One region of the Pseudarthrobacter sp. BRE9 genome, then DNA from elsewhere that is predicted to be linked to it. Evidence: riboswitches for the same ligand, from Rfam matches in the RefSeq annotation. Region 1 holds a riboswitch; each other region holds the start of a gene.

Region 1 (4,146 bases):
TCGTGGCGGCCGCCAATCCAGAACCCCGGACTGGGTTCATCGATCGCGCGCTCGTGGCCGCCTACGACGCCGGGATCGAGCCCATCCTGCTGGTCACCAAAGCCGACGTCAAAGACCCCGCGGAACTGCTGTCCAACTACACGCACCTGGACTTCCCGGTGATCATCAGCCGGACCGCGGATTCGCAGGCATCGGGAATCGACGCCCGCTCCGATGACGGCCTGTCCGCGCGGCTGGACAGGGCGGCAGTGGCTGCCCTCCGGGACCACCTTGACGGCAAGGTCACCGTGATGCTCGGGCACTCCGGCGTCGGAAAGTCCACCATGGTGAACGCGCTGACCGGCGCGGAACGGGCCACCGGCGGAGTGAATGCCGTGACCGGCCGCGGCCGCCACACGTCGTCCTCTGCCCTTGCCTTGCGGCTGGCGGACGCCCCGCCGGGCAGCTGGATCATCGATACGCCAGGTATCCGTTCCTTTGGCCTGGCGCACGTGGATCCGGACCGGATCCTGCGCTCCTTCCCTGACCTCTCCCCCGGCATCGAGAACTGCGAACGGGGCTGCAAGCACACTGCGACCGCGGTCAATTGCGGCCTTGACGACTGGGTGGCGGGCGGACATGCAGGCCCCACCGGCCCGGCCCGGCTGTCGTCCCTGCGGCGGCTCCTGGGCGCGGATCCGAGGATGGAAGCGCAGGAAACCAAGGAGCTCGGCAGCGTCAACTGACGCGTTCTCCCGGCAGAACCGTCCGCAGACGGTAGTTTGGAACCATGATCCAACCCGCTTCGAGCTACAACGATGACCTGCGCCTGGCCCATGTCCTGGCCGACTCCGTGGATGACCAGACCATGAGCCGCTTCAAGGCCCTGGACCTCCACGTTGAGACCAAGCCGGACCTGACGCCGGTCACCGACGCGGACAAGGCCGCCGAGGAAGCCATCCGCGGCCAGCTCTCCCGTTCGCGCCCCCGCGATGCCGTCCTGGGCGAGGAATTCGGCAGCACCGGCCACGGTTCGCGGCGCTGGATCATCGATCCCATCGACGGGACCAAGAACTTTGTCCGCGGCGTCCCGGTATGGGCCACCCTGATCGCCCTCGTGGACGAGGGTGAGCCCGTGGTGGGCGTGGTCAGCGCCCCGGCCCTTGGCAAGCGCTGGTGGGCGGCGAAAGGCATGGGAGCCTACATGGGCAGGTCCCTGGCCGCCGCCACCCGGCTCCGCGTCTCCAACGTGGCAAAGCTGTCCGATGCCTCCCTCTCCTACTCCAGCCTGGGCGGGTGGAAGGAACGCGGAAACCTGGACGAGTTCCTGGGACTGACCGAGGACGTGTGGCGGACCCGGGCGTACGGCGATTTCTGGTCGTACTGCATGGTGGCCGAGGGTTCGGTGGACATTGCCTGCGAACCGGAGCTCAATCTCTACGACATGGCTGCCCTGGTGCCAATCGTCGTGGAGGCCGGCGGCCGGTTCACCTCGCTGGAAGGAGAGGACGGCCCGTTCGGCGGAAACGCCCTGGCCACGAACTCAATCCTGCATTCGGAGGTTCTTCACCGCCTCAACCCGTACCTGGATGATCTGCTGTAACTGACGCGCCTTCCAGGAAAAATCGAATAATGCGACGCCGGACACCCTCCTGTGGAGGTGTCCGGCGTCGTTTATTCGGCGCCGCGTAACAAAGCACTTAATAATCGCCGCGGCTTCAATCCTGGCCGCCCCATGTCCTACGCTTTTAGGCAGGTCACGAGTGCCAGCGCAAAACCCCGGTTTGCTGGCCGGCAACCCTCCATTCGCGGTGGGGTGCCCCGGGTGACGACCAGGCCGGTCCGGAGCGGATGCGGCAAGCGCGGATTCCCCCATGGCGGAGTCCTGTCATCAAGTGAGGTCTCTGTGACAACTGCCACCGTCTCCCCCAAGCCCGTTATTGCCGAAGCTGCTGTTCCCGACGAACGCCGTGCCGCTGCCGGCCGTCCGCTCGCTGCCGTCACCGGCGCCGAAATCCAGGCACCCCTGATTTCGGGCGGCCACGTGCGGTACGCCAACCTCGATTACGGCGCCTCCGCCCCAGCGCTGTCCGTGGTCTCCGCCTACCTGAACGAGATCCTCCCCTACTACGCGAGCGTCCACCGCGGAGCAGGGTACGCCTCCCAGATCAGCACCTCGGTGTACGAGAACGCGCGCAGCATCGTCAGGGACTTCGTGGGCGGCCGCGCGGATGATTCGGTCATCTTCACCCGCAACACCACGGATTCCCTGAACCTGCTGGCCGGTTGCCTGCCGGTAACCGATGGCCGCCACGACGGCGAAGTGCTCTACCTGGACATCGAACACCATGCCAACCTGCTGCCGTGGCAGGGCGTCCCGCACCGCAGCATCGTCGCCGCCGACACCATCACCGGCACCCTCGAGGCTCTTCGGGCCGAACTTGCACAGGGCGGTGTCAGCCTGCTCGCGGTCACGGGTGCCTCCAACGTCACCGGCGAGATCCTGCCCATCCGGGCCCTGGCCGCGCTGGCCCATGAACATGGCGCACGGATCGTGGTGGATGCCGCCCAGCTCGCCCCGCACCGCCGCGTGGACATCAGCGCCGACGGCGTCGACTATCTCGCCTTCTCCGGCCACAAGCTGTACGCGCCCTTCGGTGCCGGCGTCCTAGTGGGGCGACCGGACTGGCTGGACGCGGGCGTCCCGCACCTCGCCGGCGGCGGTGCGGTCAAGGAAGCCAGGCTCGACGGCGTCAGCTGGGCCACCGGCCCGGCCCGCCATGAGGGGGGCTCGCCGAACGTCCTGGGAGCCGCCACCCTGGCCCGCGCCACCCAGGTCATTGCCGGACTGGACCCGGAACGCTGGCACGCCCACGAGTCCGCCATCCGTTCCTTCCTGGTGGATGGCCTGCAGGAGATCGACGGCGTCACCGTCCACCAGATCTTCAAGGACACCAACCCCGAAACGGACACCATCGGGGTGGTCAACTTCTCCGTCGAGGGATACGACGCAGGACTGGTGGCGGCATACCTCTCCGCAGAGCATGGCGTGGGCCTGCGCGACGGGCGCTTCTGCGCCCATCCCCTGCTCAAGCGACTGGGCCTGCCCTCCGGTTCCCTCCGCGCCAGCTTCGGCGTCGGTTCACGCCTGGAGGATGCCGAACGCCTGCTGGCCGGCATCCGCGCCCTGCGGAGCAGCGGGCTGGGCTGGGACTACGTGGTGGACGCGGGCCGCTGGGTTCCTGCCAACGACTCCCGCACCTACCCGCACTGGGCGCCCAACACGCCCGGTACGGCCGGCGCAGCGCCCTGCATCGACGACTGACCACCTGACCGGCCAGGGGCTGGTTCAGCCATGGATCCTTCGGCCAGGGTGGATGCGGTAAATTCGAAAGGTACCGCAGGATGTTGACTGAAGGAGGCCACGCGTGATCCGGGGTGGCCCCAAGCTTGATCACGGACGGCGCAGGGAGCTCGGGCAGAGCTTCCAGGACGGCGGCCGGCACTACCAGCGCGTCCGGCCCGGCTACCCCGAAGAGTCAGCCCGGTGGCTGGTGCCGGCCAATGCCCGGGATGCCCTCGACGTGGGCGCAGGTACCGGAAAGTTCACCGCGTTGCTGCTGGAGATGGGGCTCGAGGTCACCGCTGTGGACCCCTCCGCGGACATGCTCGCCCAGCTCACGGAACACTACCCGGCTGCCACGGCAGTGCCGGGGACTGCCGAGGTGACAGGCCTGCCCGACGCCGGCTTCGACGTCGCCACCGTTGCCCAGGCGTGGCACTGGTGCGACGCCCTGGCGGCAAGCACCGAACTGGCCCGCGTCCTGCGCCCGCACGGAACCCTGGGCCTGGTGTGGAACCAGCTGGACACTTCCGTTCCCTGGGTGCACCGGCTCTCCCGGATCATGCACGCAGGCGACGTGTACCGGCCGGGCCACAAACCCGTCGTCGGACCTGAATTCCAAGGGCTCGAAGGGCATGTCACCCACTGGCAAGACAAAGTGCGCACCACGGACCTGATGGAACTTACCAAATCCCGCAGCTACTACCTGCGGGCCGGCGAGTCAACGCGGGCGAAGGTCCTGGCCAACCTGGACTGGTACCTGCACGAACACCTGGCCTACACCCCTGACCAGGAAATCGACCTTCCCTACCTGACCTTGGCCT
Region 2 (4,146 bases), on a different contig from region 1:
CTTGGCTGCGCGGAAACCGGCTTCCAGGTCGGCCAGGATGTCATCGATGTGCTCCAGGCCCACGGACAGCCGGACCAGTCCCGGATTTACCCCTGCCACCGCTTGCTGCTCGGGTGAGAGCTGGCTGTGGGTGGTCGACGCCGGGTGGATGACCAGGGAGCGGACGTCGCCGATGTTGGCCACGTGGGAGTGCAGTTCCAGGGCGTCGACGAAGCGCTTGCCCGCCTCGGCTCCGCCGGCCAGGGTGAAAGCCACGACGGCGCCTGTCCCCTTGGGCCCGTACTTGCGGCCACGTTCGTACCAGGGGCTGGACGGCAGCCCCGCGTAGGCGACGGATTCGACGTCGTCCCTTCCTTCCAGCCAGCGAGCCACTTCCGTGGCGTTGGCGACATGGCGTTCCACGCGCAGGCTCAGCGTTTCCAGTCCCTGGGAGATCAAGAACGCGTTGAAGGGGGACACGGCTGAGCCGAGGTCGCGCAGCAGCTGGACGCGGGCTTTGAGGATGTAGGAGAGGTTGGCGCCCAGCGCACCATCGGCACCAAGGTCGCGGGCATAGACCAGGCCGTTGTACGTGGGGTCCGGGGTGTTGAAGCCGGGGAACTTTTCCGGGTCTTTACCGAAGTCGAATTTGCCGGAGTCCACGATGACGCCGGCGATGGCCGCACCGTGGCCGCCCAGGTATTTGGTGGCCGAGTGGATCACAATGTCAGCGCCCCACTCCAACGGGCGGATCAGGTAGGGAGTGGACAGGGTGTTGTCCACGATCAGTGGCACGCCTGCCCGGTGGGCCACCTCGGAGATCCCCTCAATATCCAGGACGTCCTGGCGGGGATTGGACACCACTTCACCGAAGAAGAGCTTGGTGTTCGGCTGGACGGCGTTGCGCCACTGGTCCAGGTTGTCGGGATCGTCCACGAAGGTGACCGATATGCCGAACTTCTTCAGTGTGTGCGCGAAGAGGTTGTAGGTTCCGCCGTAAAGGCTGGGGCTGGCCACAATGTGGTCCCCGGCCTCCGCAATGTTCAGGACCGCGAAGGTCTCGGCGGCCTGCCCGGAGCTCAGCAACAGTGCGGCCAGGCCTCCCTCAAGGCTGGCGATCCGCTGTTCGACCGCGTCCTGGGTCGGGTTGCCGATCCTGGTGTAGATCGGCGCAAGTTCGGCCAGGGCAAAACGGTTGGCTGCGCTTTCGGCGCTGGGGAACACGAAGGACGTGGTCTGGTAAATCGGCAGTGCACGGGCTCCTGTGGCACTGTCCACTTCCTGGCCTGCATGGATCTGGCGGGTTTCGAAGGACCATCCGTTGGACATCCAAATCTCCTTTGACATGGGCCCGGCATGCGTGGAGCAGTACGGGCCGCGCTTGCTTTCCGGCTCTTGCCGGACAGCCAGGTCCTCACCCGGGGCACCCCACCGCGGATGGAGGGTTGCCGGCCAGCGAGCCGGGGCTTGACGCTGGCGCTCATGACCTGCGCCCAGTCTAGGAACCGGTGCTCACCTCGGACAGCATTGTGACGAACAAGGTCTTCCAGCGCCTTCGGGGTGCCACGGGTGGCCGCCCGACGCTCATCCGGGGCCGCCGCTGCCGTCCCCATTGCGTGCGTTTCCAGCCCTTTTTACGGGCCAGGTTTCCAGTAAGGGTACCCTTAGCTGAGAGCCGGATCACAAAGTGCCAAGATGTTGCCATGCGCATGGATCACGTCTCTTACGCCTGTGAAACTGATGGCCTCGCGGCCACTACCGAACGTATTTCATCTGCCCTCGGCGTTGAGGCAGTGAAGGGCGGGGTCCACCCCCGGTTCGGAACCCGGAATATGATCATCCCGCTCGCCGGGCACAAGTACTTGGAAGTCGTGGAGGTCCTGGACCACCCGGCATCGGACAAGGCACCGTTCGGACAGGCCGTGCGTGCCCGTTCCGCAGCCGGTGGGGGTTGGATGGGCTGGTGCGTCGAAGTGGACGACCTCGCCCCCTTCGAGGCACGCCTTGGCCGCGCTGCCGTGAACGGCAACCGCAAGTTCCCGGACGGCCGGGAACTGGTCTGGAAGCAAATTGGCATCCTTGGCCTTATCGCCGATCCCCAGGTTCCGTACATGCTCAAATGGGAAGGTGACCCGTCGCTGCACCCGTCCAACGCCTACCCCAGCAACCTTAAGATGAGCTGCCTGACCATCGCCGGCTCCGCCTCGCGCGTGACCGAGTGGCTGGGTGAGCCGGTGGAGAAGCCGCTTGAGGACGTTGCGGTTGAATGGGTCGCCCCGCACGGAACACCGGGCATCCTGTCGGTCACGTTCGAAACCGCCAACGGAGCCGTCACCATCTGACGCTCCTCCCCTTTTCCCGGCACGTCCGGGAGTTGGGTTCGCCGGGCCGGTGCCCGGACCTGCTTCGGCCGCCATCAGGTGGTGACAACGGCGTCACCACCTGATGGCGGCCGAATTCTTTTAACTGACTCCTTCCGCGGCCGGGGTTCTGCAAAACTTTGATTGTCAGTGCCTCGTTGGATGATGTTTCCATGGGAATCAGCAGCGGTGTTGGTGTGGCTTTGGAGGGGGTTCATGCCTCCGTTGCCGCCCTCGATTCGCTTGCTGCTGAGGATACTTTCATGGCTGCCGGCGTTGGTGTTGGGGCTGATGTGGATGTGTTGCAGCGGCGGTATGAACTCCGGTTGACCCGGCTGGAAGTCTCGTCCCGTTTGAGGGCACAGCTGGCGGCCGTGGAAGCCCAGGACGCTGCCGAGTGCGTCGGGTTCCAGCAGGCACTGCTTGCTCCGGACGCGCCCGTACACGAGGGGACGTTCGCGGAGCTGTCAGTGGTGGAGGAAATCGCCGGGGTCCTGACCATCAGCTCAGCTGCTGCCGGGTCGTTCGTGGAGCAGTCCCGGCGGGTGTGCGCCCTGCCGCAGGTCCTGGAGGCTTTGGCCGCCGGGGACCTGTCCTGGCAGCACGCCCGGATTGTTGCCGACGAAACCGAAGGCCTCACCCCGGACGGTGCCGCCGCGTTAGTAGCCCACTTTTTCGACCCGGATGCCCCCAACCCGGCCCGCGGCGCCGCCCCCGGTGAACTCGTTCCCTCCCGGTTCCGCACCAAGGTCCGCGGCTGGCGGGAACGCCACCACCCCGAAACACTGGGAAAGCGCCACGCCAAAGGCGTCGTGGACCGGCGGATGGAATACACCCCGGACCGCGACGGCATGGCCTGGATCTCCCTCCACCTCCCCGGCGACACCGCCTGCGCCATCTGGAACCGCACCACCGCCACCGCCCGCGGCCTCCAAGGCCCCGATGAGCCCCGCACCCTCACCCAACTCCGCCCCGACATCGCAGCATCACTCCTCCTCGGAACCGGAACGTCTGCGCGTGAGGCCGCTGCGGGTGGGGCGGCCGGGACGACTGGTGATGCTGCGGGAACGGGTGCAGGCAGCGTTTCCGGTACCGGGAGCGCTGCGTGGAGCAATAGTGATATTGGACGAGTCCCCACCCCGCGTGCCGACGTGCTGGTCATGGTCCCGGTCTTCTCCCTCCTCGGCATCACGGACGAACCCGCAGAACTGGACGGTCACGGCCCGATCCCGGCGTCGATGGCCCGCAAACTCGTCGCGGACGGGGCGGAGTCGTTCTACCGGGTCCTGGTCGACCCCCGCGACGGCGCCCCGTTGGAGATTGGCCGCAAACGCTACCGGCTCCCCGAGACCATCAAGCAATGGATCCGGATGCGGGACGGAAAATGCACCTTCCCCGGCTGCAACAACCACACCTCCGACAACGAAACCGACCACCTCACCGCCTGGGACCACGGCGGCACCACAGGCGCCGGCAACCTCGGACAACTCTGCCCCAAACACCACCGGCTCAAACACGCCAGGCCATGGATACCCGATAAGGCAACGGAAAACGGACCGCCCGGCTGGACTTCCCCGACCGGCCGCCACTACAAACCAGAACATCACGACCCCGAACCAACCCACTGGCCCCCGGGCATTTTGCCGTCGAATCTATCCACCGTTGCACCGGAGGCGACTGCCGCACCAAATGTCACAGCGCCATCGGTTGCCGCAGTCTCAGGGCATGCCGGAGGGCGGAATGTCGCAGGACCAGCGGAGGATTTACCCTGCCAACCGCTACTTGCTGAGGCGCCAATGTGGCTGCT
Region 3 (4,146 bases), on a different contig from region 1:
CTGGGCAGGAACAGCCCATGACGCACAAACGGCAGGCCACCTGCAAAGGTGGCCTGCCGTCGTCGTAATTCTGCCCTGGGTGGGCGTGTCAGTCGTTGATGAGGTCGTTCACCACGATGGTCTGGTCCCGGTCCGGGCCCACGCCAATGGCGGAGAAGCGGGTTCCGGAGAGCTTCTCCAGCGCCAGCACGTAGTTCCGGGCGTTCTCGGGCAGGTCCGCCAGAGTGCGGGCGCCGGTGATGTCCTCGGTCCAGCCCTCAAAGTACTCGAAGATGGGCTTGGCATGGTGGAACTCGGTCTGCGTCATGGGCATCTCATCGTGCCGGACACCGTCCACGTCGTAAGCCACGCAGACGGGGATCTGCTCGATGCCGGTGAGCACGTCGAGCTTGGTGACGAAGTAGTCCGTGAAGCCGTTGACGCGGGACGCGTGGCGGGCCAGCACGGCGTCGTACCAGCCGCAGCGGCGCGGGCGGCCGGTGTTGACGCCAAATTCGCCGCCGGTCTTCTGCAGGTAGACGCCCATTTCGTCGAAGAGTTCGGTGGGGAACGGTCCGGCGCCAACGCGGGTGGTGTAGGCCTTGATGATGCCGATCGAGCGCGAAATGCGGGTGGGGCCGATGCCGGAGCCAACGGACGCACCACCGGCCGTGGGGTTGGAGGAGGTCACGAACGGGTAGGTGCCATGGTCCACGTCCAGGAACGTCGCCTGGCCACCTTCCATCAGGACCACCTTGCCCTCATCCAGCGCGGTGTTCAGGACCAGGGTGCTGTCGATCACCAGCGGGCGCAGCCGCTCGGCGAAGGACAGGAAGTACTCCACGATCTCGTCCACCACAACACTGCGGCGGTTGTAGACCTTGACCAGGAGTTCGTTCTTCTGGCGCAGCGAGCCTTCAACCTTCTGGCGGAGGATCGATTCGTCAAAGACGTCCTGGACGCGGATGCCCAGCCGGGCCACCTTGTCCATGTAGGCGGGGCCAATGCCGCGGCCGGTGGTGCCGATGGCGCGGCTGCCCAGGAAGCGTTCGGTCACTTTGTCCAGCACCTGGTGGTACGGGGCCACCAGGTGGGCGTTGGCGGAAACCCGCAGCTTTGAGGTGTCGGCGCCGCGGGCCTGGAGCCCGTCGATTTCCTGGAAGAGGGCCTCGAGGTTCACCACGCAGCCGTTGCCGATGATGGGAACAGCGTTGGGGCTGAGAATGCCTGCCGGCAGCAGCTTGAGTTCGTACTTTTCACCGCCTACGACGACGGTGTGCCCGGCGTTGTTGCCGCCGTTGGGCTTGACGACGTAGTCAACACGGCCGCCGAGCAGGTCGGTGGCCTTGCCTTTTCCTTCGTCGCCCCACTGGGCTCCTACGATCACAATTGCTGGCATGGGATCCTCCCCCATTCGTTCGGGCTGCCCGGGTCCTGCCACTGGTGGCGGGCCGTGCAGCGCCGTTCATGAGAATGCCCCGAATCGACCGGTCTTCGCTGGTCCGCGGGGCGGCACGGCGAAGCAAGAGTTCCGGGGCTCTTACCACCCAAGTTTAGCCGATGAGGCACTTTGTCCACTGTTGGGGCCCGCCGCGGTCCTGATGCAATGCAGACGGCCGACCTGCCATCCCATGCCGACATAAAGCGGCACAGATTTGCACGGCTCCACGCACGTCGATTTAGGTGAGAGTGAACCATCCGGAGCGGCCGAGAGACCTGGCTCGATGACGCCGCAGCAACCACGGTTCGGCAGGACACCTGCCGGCCGAAGGTGCTACTGCCAGGACCGATGGAAAGGAAGATTCCAGCATGTCCCTGAACACCGACCACATCCGCGTGACCCACGCCGGCTCATTGCCCCGAACCGCGGAGCTCATAGCAGCCAACGCCGCCAAGGAAGCCGGCGGCGTCACCCCGGAATTCCTGGAACTCCTCGAAGCTTCCGTGGTGGACGTGGTGCAGCGCCAGAAGGACCTTGGCATCGACATCCCCAATGACGGCGAGTACGGGCACACGATGTCCAGCTCGGTGGATTACGGCGCGTGGTGGAATTACTCCTTCGCCCGGCTGGGGGGATTGGAGCCCACCAGCGTGGACCGCTGGGCCGAGGCCGGGGTCCGCCGGTCATCGCCCGGCAACGTGGTCCTGACCTCCTTCCCGGACCGGCGGGACCGGCAGGCCTTCAACGAGGCCTACAACGATCCCGCCTCGGGCATCCTCACCCACCGCAAAAGCGTGGCCCAGCCCAAGATCGCCGGGCCGCTGACCTACACGGGCCACGACCTGGTGGCATCGGACATCAGGAACCTGAAATCCGGCCTCGCCGCCGCAGGCCTGTCGGACGGCTTCGTAGCGTCCCTGTCCCCTGGCTCATGCGCCCGGGTGGCCAATGAGTATTACACGTCGGACGAGGAACTTGTCTACGCCTGCGCCGACGTCATGCGGGAGGAATACAAGGCGATCATCGACGCCGGCCTCACAGTGCAGCTCGATGATCCGTCCCTGGCCGAAAGCTGGGACCAGATCAACCCCGAGCCGTCCCTGGCGGACTACCTGAAGTTCATCCAGCTGCGCGTGGAGGCCACCAACTGGGCCCTCCGGGACCTGCCGCAGGAACAGATCCGACTCCACGTCTGCTGGGGTTCCTGGCACGGCCCGCACACCACGGACATACCGTTCGCCGACATCATCGACTCGGTGCTCCAGGTCAACGCCGGAGCCTATTCCTTCGAGGCGGCGAATGTCCGGCACGAACACGAATGGCGGGTATGGGAGGACACCAAGCTCCCGGAGGGCAAGGTGATCATCCCGGGCGTGGTTTCGCATGCCACCAACGTGGTGGAGCACCCGGACCTGGTGGCGGACCGCATTGTCCGCTTTGCCGGCGTCGTGGGCCGGGAGAACGTCATCGCCTCCACTGACTGCGGCCTGGGCGGCAGGGTGCACCCGCAGATCGCCTGGGCCAAGCTGGAGTCGCTCGGTGAGGGTGCGCACCGCGCCTCCAAGCGCCTCTGGTAACCGCCCTCATTTCTGTCGAAACGAGACGCCGGTCCCGGCCCCATTTTTATTGGGTCCCGGGGACCGGCGTTTCGTTTCCCCGGGCTTGGTAAACTGGCAAAGGCCGACCAGGAATCGGCCCACCCCAACTAACCACCGTTGATGATCCGCGCCGCCGTGCGCCCATTTTCACCGATGGAAGCAATATCAATCCCCGCAGGAGAACCAGCACTTCATGACAGCCCTGGCACCCGAAACATTCCACGAACAGCTCATGAGCCGCCGCTACGAACCCAGCGTTGCCGCCGTCAACGAACTGTGCGATTCCCTGCAGGAGGCCAAGTCCGGAACCGTGGTGCCCTACGTGGACCCCATGCACGACGTGGAGGAGACCCGCATCATCAGCCTGTACTCCAACATTGGTGAAGCGGATCCGTCCGGGTTCATCACGGCCGGGGACCAGGATGCCGCCACCCGCATGCTGGGGATCCAGTGGAAGCTGGGCCTGCGCCCCGAGTTCGTCATGCCGTGGAACGTCCACCCCTGGCACGTCCCAGGCGTTGCCAACGGCAAGTTCACTCCGGACCAGATCCAGGCAGGCCTTAAGCCGCTGCTGAAATTCCTGGCCCTCGTCCCCCGCGCTTCGGTGATCGTGGCGCACGGCACCGAAGCCAACCGCCTGGCCAACCTGCTGCTGAAGACCGAGGTGCCCCTGCTGTGGCGCCGTGGCCTGAAGACCTACAAGGTCCGCTCCCTGAGCGGCCGCGCTTTCGCCGGTTCCCCGGCCCGCCAGGAAGAGTACCTGGAGGACATGCGCGCCGCATATGCAGACGCCATGGCCCGCACAGGCATCGCGAACAAGGCATAGCAACCGCTTTAAACAGGCGACGGCGGGCGGTGACTTCCAATTCGAAAGTCACCGCCCGCCGTCGGCCGTTTTAAGCCTGGGGGCTTCTACTTGCCCTCAATGGCTGCCTTCGCTGCGGGGTCGGAGTCGTTCAGGAACTTCTCGATCCGCTCCGGCTCGTCCGCCTCACCGATGGCCGAGGACGCCCTGCCCAGGGAGTAGAGCGCCCGCAGGAATCCGCGGTTCGGCTCATGCTCCCAGGGGATGGGTCCCACGCCGCGCCAGCCGTTGCGCCGCAGCGCGTCCAGTCCGCGGTGATAACC

What was found. A riboswitch is a leader RNA that binds a small molecule or an ion and turns the genes downstream of it on or off. The one in region 1 is predicted to bind S-adenosylmethionine.
Region 2: another riboswitch for S-adenosylmethionine. It lies ahead of Q9R31_RS12815 (bifunctional o-acetylhomoserine/o-acetylserine sulfhydrylase); the one in region 1 lies ahead of Q9R31_RS00940 (aminotransferase class V-fold PLP-dependent enzyme).
Region 3: another riboswitch for S-adenosylmethionine. It lies ahead of Q9R31_RS16940 (cobalamin-independent methionine synthase II family protein); the one in region 1 lies ahead of Q9R31_RS00940 (aminotransferase class V-fold PLP-dependent enzyme).

The regions. Positions count from the first base shown of each region.
Region 1 covers NZ_JAUZUY010000001.1:204,599-208,744, forward strand. The annotation lists gene Q9R31_RS00930 (ribosome small subunit-dependent GTPase A) at 1-725, shown strand, start outside; gene hisN (histidinol-phosphatase) at 770-1,582, shown strand; SAM riboswitch class IV at 1,735-1,848, shown strand; gene Q9R31_RS00940 (aminotransferase class V-fold PLP-dependent enzyme) at 1,886-3,304, shown strand; gene Q9R31_RS00945 (class I SAM-dependent methyltransferase) at 3,408-4,146, shown strand, end outside.
Region 2 covers NZ_JAUZUY010000006.1:91,797-95,942, forward strand. The annotation lists gene Q9R31_RS12815 (bifunctional o-acetylhomoserine/o-acetylserine sulfhydrylase) at 1-1,308, opposite strand, end outside; SAM riboswitch class IV at 1,352-1,467, opposite strand; gene Q9R31_RS12820 (VOC family protein) at 1,683-2,321, shown strand; gene Q9R31_RS12825 (DUF222 domain-containing protein) at 2,513-4,146, shown strand, end outside.
Region 3 covers NZ_JAUZUY010000010.1:96,917-101,062, forward strand. The annotation lists gene Q9R31_RS16935 (adenylosuccinate synthase) at 89-1,378, opposite strand; SAM riboswitch class I at 1,671-1,775, shown strand; gene Q9R31_RS16940 (cobalamin-independent methionine synthase II family protein) at 1,789-2,997, shown strand; gene Q9R31_RS16945 (uracil-DNA glycosylase) at 3,212-3,844, shown strand; gene Q9R31_RS16950 (DUF3151 domain-containing protein) at 3,931-4,146, opposite strand, start outside.